2 regions of the Duganella sp. P38 genome follow, and region 2 is predicted to be linked to the other one. Evidence: riboswitches for the same ligand, from Rfam matches in the RefSeq annotation. Region 2 holds a riboswitch; the other holds the start of a gene.
What was found. A riboswitch is a leader RNA that binds a small molecule or an ion and turns the genes downstream of it on or off. The one in region 2 is predicted to bind cobalamin.
Positions count from the first base shown of each region.

Region 1: it holds a riboswitch for cobalamin, as region 2 does, so the genes downstream of both, ACRQ5J_RS21970 (TonB-dependent receptor) here and ACRQ5J_RS07080 (TonB-dependent receptor) in region 2, are expected to answer to the same signal.

Region 1 covers NZ_CP193936.1:4,717,171-4,721,377, forward strand. Annotated here, with positions in the region: gene ACRQ5J_RS21965 (glutathione S-transferase) at 1-404, opposite strand, end outside; gene ACRQ5J_RS21970 (TonB-dependent receptor) at 444-2,417, opposite strand; cobalamin riboswitch at 2,545-2,763, opposite strand; gene cueR (Cu(I)-responsive transcriptional regulator) at 2,908-3,294, opposite strand; partial or broken gene ACRQ5J_RS21980 (heavy metal translocating P-type ATPase) at 3,291-4,207, opposite strand, start outside.
Region 2 covers NZ_CP193936.1:1,541,848-1,546,054, reverse strand. Annotated here, with positions in the region: gene ACRQ5J_RS07080 (TonB-dependent receptor) at 1-1,954, opposite strand, end outside; cobalamin riboswitch at 2,095-2,313, opposite strand; gene ACRQ5J_RS07075 (hypothetical protein) at 2,411-3,202, shown strand; gene ACRQ5J_RS07070 (sensor histidine kinase) at 3,297-4,207, opposite strand, start outside.

The DNA of each region.
Region 1 (4,207 bases), 2.1 Mb from region 2:
GCGCGCGCCTTCGCTTCCTTCTTCTGGTCTTCGTAATACAAATTGGTGGAAACAGGATGGTGCGTGTCGTGCGCCTCGGCGACGATATCGGCGATCGTCAGTTGCAGCTGATTGGCCCACAAGCGGCCCTGCTGCGAGCGTGGCGCCAGTCCGTGCTTCGCCCCCAGAAACATCAGGATATTGGTGGTCTGCCCGATCAGCATATCGCCCGCCAGCAGCGCCGGCGGCGCGAATGACGGATGATCGACCTTGTCGCCATCGAGGCTGGCTTTCAGCTTCGGCATGCCGCCCTTGTGCCGCGCCACGTCCACATAAGGCGCTCCCGCCTCTTCCAGCGCCAGCCGGACAAATTCACCGCGGCCCTGCAAGCCGTCCCAGTAATAGAGTTGGTATGGAGTCGTCATGAGACGATGGTAGCACCCTCGCCTCATCACCGTAGCGCGTTAGAACGTCGCCTTGACCGTCAGGCGGAAAGTGCGCCGTTCGGCCGGATGGTAATGCACATCCTCCACGCCCTCTGCCGCCTCGCCCGGCAGGCGCGAGGCATAGTAATAATCCACGTCGCTGACGCGGCGATCGAACAGATTGAAGGCATCCAGCTGCGCCGACCAGCGACGATTGAACTTGTAGCCCACGCGCGCATACGCAATCGCGGTGGTGGCCGAACGCCGGCTGTTATCCTCGATCAGCGGACGAGGTCCGAAGTAACGCATCTGGAACGCCGCCGACCACGGGCCAAGATCGGTAATGGTGGCGCCGAACGACGCGACCTTGCCGATCGCGCCGGGGATATGATCGCCCGCCTCATCGTGCTCGGTATAGTGCCCGCGCGAATACGCGAGATCGAGGTCGAATAGCAGCCACGAATTGGCGATGTAGTGGTTGTTCCACTCGATGCCGGAGCGATAGCTGCCACGGCTCGGCGAGGTGTCGCCGGCATCGCCGGAAAACACCAGCTCCGAATCCGAGCGCAGCTTCCACAGCGCGACGGAGCTTTGCAGGCCGGGCAGGAACTCGGTGCGCGCGCCGATCTCGGCGCCGCGCGTTTTCACCAGCGGCGTCACCGGATCGATAGGTTCGCGCTCCTTCGGCGTCAGGTGCACGGTGGTGCCACGCGCATCATTGCTGTGGAAACCCTCACCGTAATTGACGAAGAATTCGGTCCTGGCCCAAGGCCCCAGCACCACCGACAGTTTCGGCGACGTGGTGCCGGCGCTGACCTTGCCCGAGTTCTCGGCGATATCGCTGTCGACATCAAAGCGGTAGCGGTCATAACGCAGGCCTGCCGTGGTGCGCAGCCAATCGCGCCACTGCACGGTGTTTTCCAGATACGCTCCCACGCTGCCCTGCTTCACGCGCGACTCCGAGATGGCGCGCAGCGGCTGCTGGTTGCGCGTCGCATACAGCGACAGCGGCGACAAATAATCATAGCGGCCCTGCACGCCAACCTTGTTGCTGACATCGAGCCCGCCCCAGTGGCTGAACCACGTCTGCGCCACATCGAAGCCGCCCATGCGGCGCTTCTCGTGCTGGCGCGACTGGTCGCCGTTGACCGGATCGTCGAGGAAGTAAGTGAAGTTGTTGAACAGCGTCAGGCTCGATTGCACAAGATAGGCGTTCGCCTGCAGCAGCGCGTCGCTGGAGCGCTTGCGCATGGTGGCGGAGACACTGTAACGCGAGGTGTCGCCGCCATCGCTCGGGTCGACCGCGCCGAATTCGTCCAGCGCTCCTTCCCGCACCGCGCGCAGCGGAATCTGATTGCTCGCGTGCCAGGCGCCCTTGTAGAACATGCCGGTCACGCTGAATTGCTGGTCGCTCGCACCCTGCGTATAACGCAGCACGCCGATATTCTTGTGGAAGGCTTCCGGCGTCACCCAAGGGCCGTTGTTGTGGCCCAGCTCAGCGCCATACACCAGACTTCCCGCGCCAAGCGGCGTCGAGCCGGTAACGACGGCGCGTAGATAGTCGTTTTCGCCGACGCTCACGCTGGCGGTGTTGTCGCGCAGCCTGTTCGCCAGCGTCATATGCGCCGCGCCGGCCGAGGCGAAATCGCCTTCGTCGGCGTAGTACGGCCCTTTCTTGTAGTTGATGCGGTCCACCAGTTCGGGGATCAGGAAGTTCAAGTCGGTATAGCCCTGGCCGTGGGCGTGGCTGCGCATATTAATCGGCATGCCGTCGACGAAGGTGGCGAAGTCGGTGCCATGATCGAGGTTGAAGCCGCGCAGGAAGTACTGATTGGCCTTGCCGTCGCCGCTATGCTGGGTGACGATCACGCCGGGCACGAATTCCAGCAACTCGCCCGGACGCAGGGCCGGGCGATTGGCGATCAGGTCCGCCGTCACCGCGCCCTGGCTGGCGGCGCTGGAGGTGCCGACGCCGTTATCGTAATGGCCTCGTACTTCAATCGTGGTGTCCACGGGGTCTGCATGGACGGCAAGCGGCAATACCGCAATCATTACGGCGATGGATTTACTTATCATGAATGGTTGAATGAGTAGCGCAATCCCCTCACCTCCCCGTGAGCGGATTGAACAGAGACGCCTGGACGTCTCCACCTGTCTGGCCGGTATCCGGGCTGGCAAGCGAATCCGCCTGACCTTCCCATGCAAAAAGCACAGTGGTGTAGAGAGGCGGATTGTCGTCGCGAGACGACGCTTGTTGACCGTTGCGGGGGCAGCACAGGTTCACCAACGAAGGCTTCCTGTTTCCCGTTTAACTACGCATTCAGAAAAACGCGCGAGCACCATACTTGACAGGATTATACGTACTTCTTCACGTTTGCAAAGCGTTGGCGTCGCATCACACCGAAGCAGCTGAACGTCAGCACCATCCCCGCCCCTAGCATGCTCAGCGCTTGCGCGAATATCGCAATATCGCGCATTCCGGGCACACCGATTTTGCGGCGGGTCAATCGGCGAGGTTTTGCAGGATGGGGCAGTCCGGGCGATGGTCGCCGTAGCAGCAGCTGGCCAGGGTTTGCAGCGTGTCGCGCATGTCGGTCAGTTCGGCGATGCGCTGGTTCAGTTCCGCCACGTGGCCCATGGCGATGGTTTTGACGTCGGCGCTGGCGCGCGCCTTGTTCTGCCACAGCGACAGCAGGTCGCGGATCTGCTCCAGCGAGAAGCCCAGCAGGCGCGCGCGCTTGACGAAGCGCAGCGTGTGCAGGTCGTTCTCGCCGTAGACGCGGTAGCCGGCATCGGTGCGCCGCCCCGCTGGAATCAGGTCGATGCTTTCGTAGTAGCGGATCATCTTGGCCGAGATGCCGGACGCCTTGGCCGCTTCACCAATATTCATTTGCCCTCCGGTTTCCAGCGCCGCAGCAGCAGCGCGTTGCTGATGACGCTGACCGAGCTGAGAGCCATCGCGCCACCAGCCACCATGGGGTTGAGCAGGCCGAGGGCCGCCAGCGGAATGCCGATCAGATTGTAGATAAAGGCCCAGAACAGGTTCTGGCGAATTTTGCTGTAGCTGCGGCGCGAGATCGAAATCGCCGCCGCCACCAGCGCCGGATCGCCGCGCATCAGCGTTACGCCGGCGGCGTGCATGGCGACGTCGGTGCCGCTGGACATGGCGATGCCGACATCGGCCGCCGCCAGCGCCGGCGCGTCGTTGATGCCGTCGCCCACCATGGCGACAGTGGCGCCCTCGCCTTTCAAGCCGGCGATGGCGCCGGCTTTGTCCGCCGGCAGCATATTGGCCACCACGCGCTGCACGCCGAGTTGCCTGCCTACCGCGTCCGCGCTGCCCTGGTTGTCGCCGGTGAGCAGGACAGTCTTGATGCCCATCGCGTGCAGCGACGCAATGGCGGCTTGCGCCTGCGGCTTGATCCGATCGCCGAAAGCCAACAGGCCAAGCAGCTGATGCGCGCCATCGTCGGCCAGCCAGGAAATGGTGTGGCCGGCGCGCTCCAGCTCCTCGGCGCGCGCCGACAGCGCCTGCAGCGAGACGCCCTGCTCGCGCATCAGGCGCGTGCTGCCGAGCAGCAGGCGCACGCCGTCCACCGTCGCCGCCACGCCTCGCCCCGGCAAGGCGCTGACTGCGGCCGGCGCCGATGTCAGCGCCGCCCCGCGCGCTTCCGCAGCCTGCTGCACGGCGCGTGCCAGCGCATGCTCGCTGCCGCGCTGCACGGCGGCGGCCAGTTGCAGCAGCCGCGTTTCGTCGCCGCCCGGTACGGCGGCCAGCACCGCCAGCGATGGCTGCCCTTCGG
Region 2 (4,207 bases):
GCGACGCGTCCAGCGTGGTGTACGACGGCAGCACGTGCTGGTTGGCGTTGTCGGTGTAGCGGTCGCCGACATAACGCGCGCCCAGCGCCGCGCGCCAGGCGCTGGCGCGGTAGTTCAGCCACAGGTTGGCCGACACCTTCGGCACATCGGACGGACGATTGCCGGCGCGCGACAGATTGCCGCTTTCGATCAGCTGGTCGAACTGGGCGTCGGTGTAGGCCGCGTTGGCCTCGACACGCCATGCGGCGTCCAGCGCCACGCTGGCAGTTGCCTCGGCGCCGCGCGACGACTGCGAGCCGCCCTGCACCGATAGCGCAGCATTGTTCGGATCGCGGGTGATGATGTCGTCCTTGGTGATGCGATACAGCGCCGCCGTCCACTCGGCCTTGCCGCCGGCCAGCGATTGCTTGACGCCCGCCTCCACCTGGCGCGACGAGGTCAGCTTGTAGCGGCTGTTGGTAAGGTTTAGCGACAGCAGATTGCCGATCGGATCGCTGCCGCTGCTCACCTGCGCGTACAGCGAGGTGGCGCGGTCCAGCTGCCACGTCAGGCCGAGGCGCACCGCGTTCGATTGCAGCGTGGCGTCGAACTCGCTGGCGCCTTGCGGCGTCAAGCGCTCGATGTTGTAGCGGTCATGACGCACGCCGCCCAGCAACAGCAGGCCTGGGCTGAGGCGGTAGGCGTCCTCGATATAGAACGCATGGGTGGTGGTGTCGGTGGAGAAGACCGGCTTCAGCAGGTCCGGGCTGTCGAACACGCCGGGGTCGAAGCCGGTTGGCTTGACGGTCGAGGAACCGCCGTATGGCGAGTTGCTGCGGTGGGCATAGTTGATGGTGGCCGCTTCCCAGCCGGCCACCACGCGGTTGTCGCCGTCCACCCAGCGCGCTTCCAGCCGGTTGCCGGTTTGCTCCTGGTCGTGGTGAATCGCTACATAATCGCTGCGCTCGACCAGATTGGCGGCGGCGTTGAAGTTGTAGTATTCGACGTTGCGCCAGTTGCGACGCGCCTTCATGTAGGCCAGCTCGTTGCTGATGGTCAGCGACGGCGAGTAGCGCCACGTCAGGCGCACCACGGCCTTGTTATCTTCATAGGACACATCGGCATCGCCGACGTTGTAGTTCTGTCCGCGCAACGCGCGCGACAGGCCGCCATTGACCAGCGGCGTGCCGAAATAGCGCTGCGGCCTTTGCTCCAGATGGTCGAGCGACAGGTCGAGGTCCAGCGCCGGCGTCAGCGCATAGTTCACGCTGGTCAGCAGCTTGCCGTGGCGCGACTGGCCGCGATCGATCAGGCCGTCGCTGTGGTCGGCGTAGGCGTCGACGCGGAACGCGCCCTGCTGGCCCAGCGCGCCGGTCGCGCCGACACCGCCGCGCACCGTTTCTCCGCCGCCGATGCCGCCCATCGCTTCCACCGAGGCGGTGCGCGATGGCGCCTTGCGCACGGCGTTGATGGTGGCGCCGGTGGTGCCGCTGCCGTAGACGATGGAGCCGGGGCCGCGCAGCACCTCGATGTATTCATAACCCCACGGGTCGGACGGATAAGTGGCCGTGCCCGACGCCACCTGCGGCCGCTGGCCGTTCTCCAGCAGCGCGATCGAGCCGTTGCCGCTGAAGCCGCGCGCCGAGTAGCCGACGCCGTTGCCCGGCGAGCTGATATCGGTCAGACCGGTGGTGCGGGTCACCGCATCCTTGACCAGCAGGTCGCCGCGCGCCTGCATGGTGGCGGCGCTGAGTGATTCGACGCTGGCCGGCAGTTCCTGCGCGGTCAGGCCGAGACGGCTGGCGGTGGCCTGCTGGCGCGCCAGCCCCAGCCCCTCGCTGGCGGAAGCACCCTGAACGGTGACGGTCGGCAGGACCTCCGCCTCATCGGCAATAGCGCCGCCGCCGCACAGCAGGGCGATGGCGGCAACGACAGGACGCAGGGACAGGGGACGGCGGTGCATGGAACGGATCATGAATTTTCTCGGTGCTGAATGGTTGGAATAATCCGCCGCTCCACGGCAAGCGAACGCGCGCGCGCAAGCGGCGTGCGTCGGCGACAGCAGCAATGGAAAACAGCGAACAAATAACAGGCAAAAGCCACACCCCGGGCTTTGCGCATTAATCATGACTGGCCGGTCTTCTGGCTTGCCCTCATCCTTGGCTGCCCTTGCCTTCCCGTGCGGATGCACAGTGGCGGTTGGACAGCGTCGTCAGGCTTACAGCAGCGGGGGCTGCGCCGGACTGGCGCGCAATGCAGATCGCGCGCGTCACCGGCTTCCCGTTTCACCCCGCGGCTGAAAAGACGCGGGGCACCATTCACGTATGGGAGCCGATTCTACCTCAATGCCCCTACACCTGTCATGGAGAACCCACGGCCCGGTCGCTTAACCTATATAATTAACGCAACTGACTTGCATTTAGGATTGTATATGACCGAATCGCTGCCGACAATTGAAATCGCCCTGCTGCTGGGTTTGCGGCACGGCCTGGCGCCCGACCACCTGGCCGCCATCGATGGCCTGACGATGCGCGCGCGTCCGGCCGCCGCGCCGTGGATGGGGGCCTTGTTCGCGCTGGGCCACGCGGCGGTGGTGCTGCTGATCGTGGCGCTGGCCGACCTGGCGGCCGGCTGGCTGCGGCCGGAGTCCGGGCTGATCGCGGCGCTGACGCTGCTGGAATGGCTGCCCGGCGTGCTGCTGCTGGCGCTGGCGGCGCTGAACGCGCGCAGCCTGTTGTGGCCGGGGCCGGATGGCGCCATGCCGTCGTTCGGCGCGCGCGTGCTGGCGCCGCTGAGCAATGTACGGCCGCTGACGGCGCTCGGCGTCGGCATGCTGTTCGCGCTGGGTGTGGAAAGTCTGTTGCAGGCGCTGGCGTGGGGCTATGCCGCCACCACGCTGGGAGCGGGCAGCTGGCATGCGTTGCAGGTGGCGGGCGCGTTTGTGCTGGGCATGGCGCTGACCGATAGCCTGGACGGCTACGCCACGGCGCGCATCGCCGCGCGCGCCGGCCAGCGGGCGATCCAGCAGTTCCGCCGCCGCCTTGGCTGGCCGATCGTGGTGCTATGCACGGTCAGCGGCGCGCAGCTGCTGCTGTCCAAGGCCTGCGCCACCTGCGCGCCAGCCGCCGACGGCTTGCGCCTGCTCGCGCTGGGCATGGTGGCAGCCACCCTGGCGCTGTACGCCTACACATGGCTGCGCGGCGTGGCGGCGCCGGCCCGCTAGGCGTTCGGCCTATGCTGCCGGCGCTGGCCCGCCAGCCGTCTGGCCAAGGCCTGGCGGGCTTGCCCCGCGTCGTTAGCGGCGCGGTGACACCGCGTCAGGCTTGCGCCGGCGCGTAGGCCAGCGCGGCGGGAATGGTCACGCGCACGGTCACGCCGCCCGTCGCGCCGGCGCCGATTTCGATGGCGCCGCCGATCCGCTGCACACGCTCGCGCATGCCGGTGATGCCCCAGTGGCCGTCGGCCGCCAGCGGGCAGTCGTCACGCAAGCCGACGCCATCGTCGGCCACCGACGCTTCCAGCGCCGCCGCGCCAAACCGCAACTCGACGCCGATGCGGCTGGCCTGCGCGTGCCTGGCGCTGTTCCACACCGCCTCGCGCAGCACGTAGTAAAGCTCGCCCGCGACCTCCTCGCGCAGCGGCCGGGCAAGGCCCGCGATGGAAAACGCCAGCAGCCGCTCAGCGGCCGGCAACGTGGCGGCCACCGCCTTGCGCAAGGCCACGAACAGGTCGTCGCGCAACGTGTCGCTGCGCAGCGCCACCACCTCGTCGCGCGTGCTCTCGACCAGTTGCTCGGCATGCAGCAACACCTGGTTCAGGCGCTCCTGCAAGTCCGGCTCCTGTTGCACCCGCCCTTGTAGCGTATGGAAGCGCAGCAGCAGCGCCTGCACCGCCTGCAACAGATTGTCGTGCAGCGAGCGGGCGATGCGGCTGCGTTCCTGCAGCGTCGCCTCGATCAGCGCGGCGGCGCGATCCTCGGCGCGGCGCCGCACCGTCAGCATGCGCCAGCGGTACAGCGCCGCCATCAGCAGCACCAGCAGCAAGGCAAGCAGCACGCGGAACCAGTTGGTCTGCCACAGCGCGGGCTTGATCTCGAATTGCAGCGTGGCCCCATGCTGGTTCCAGACGCCATCCTCGTTGGCGGCGATGACCTGGAAGCGGTAGCGTCCCGGCGCCAGATTGGTGTAATGCGCGCGCCGTTCCCGTTGTACTTCCTGCCAGTCGCTGT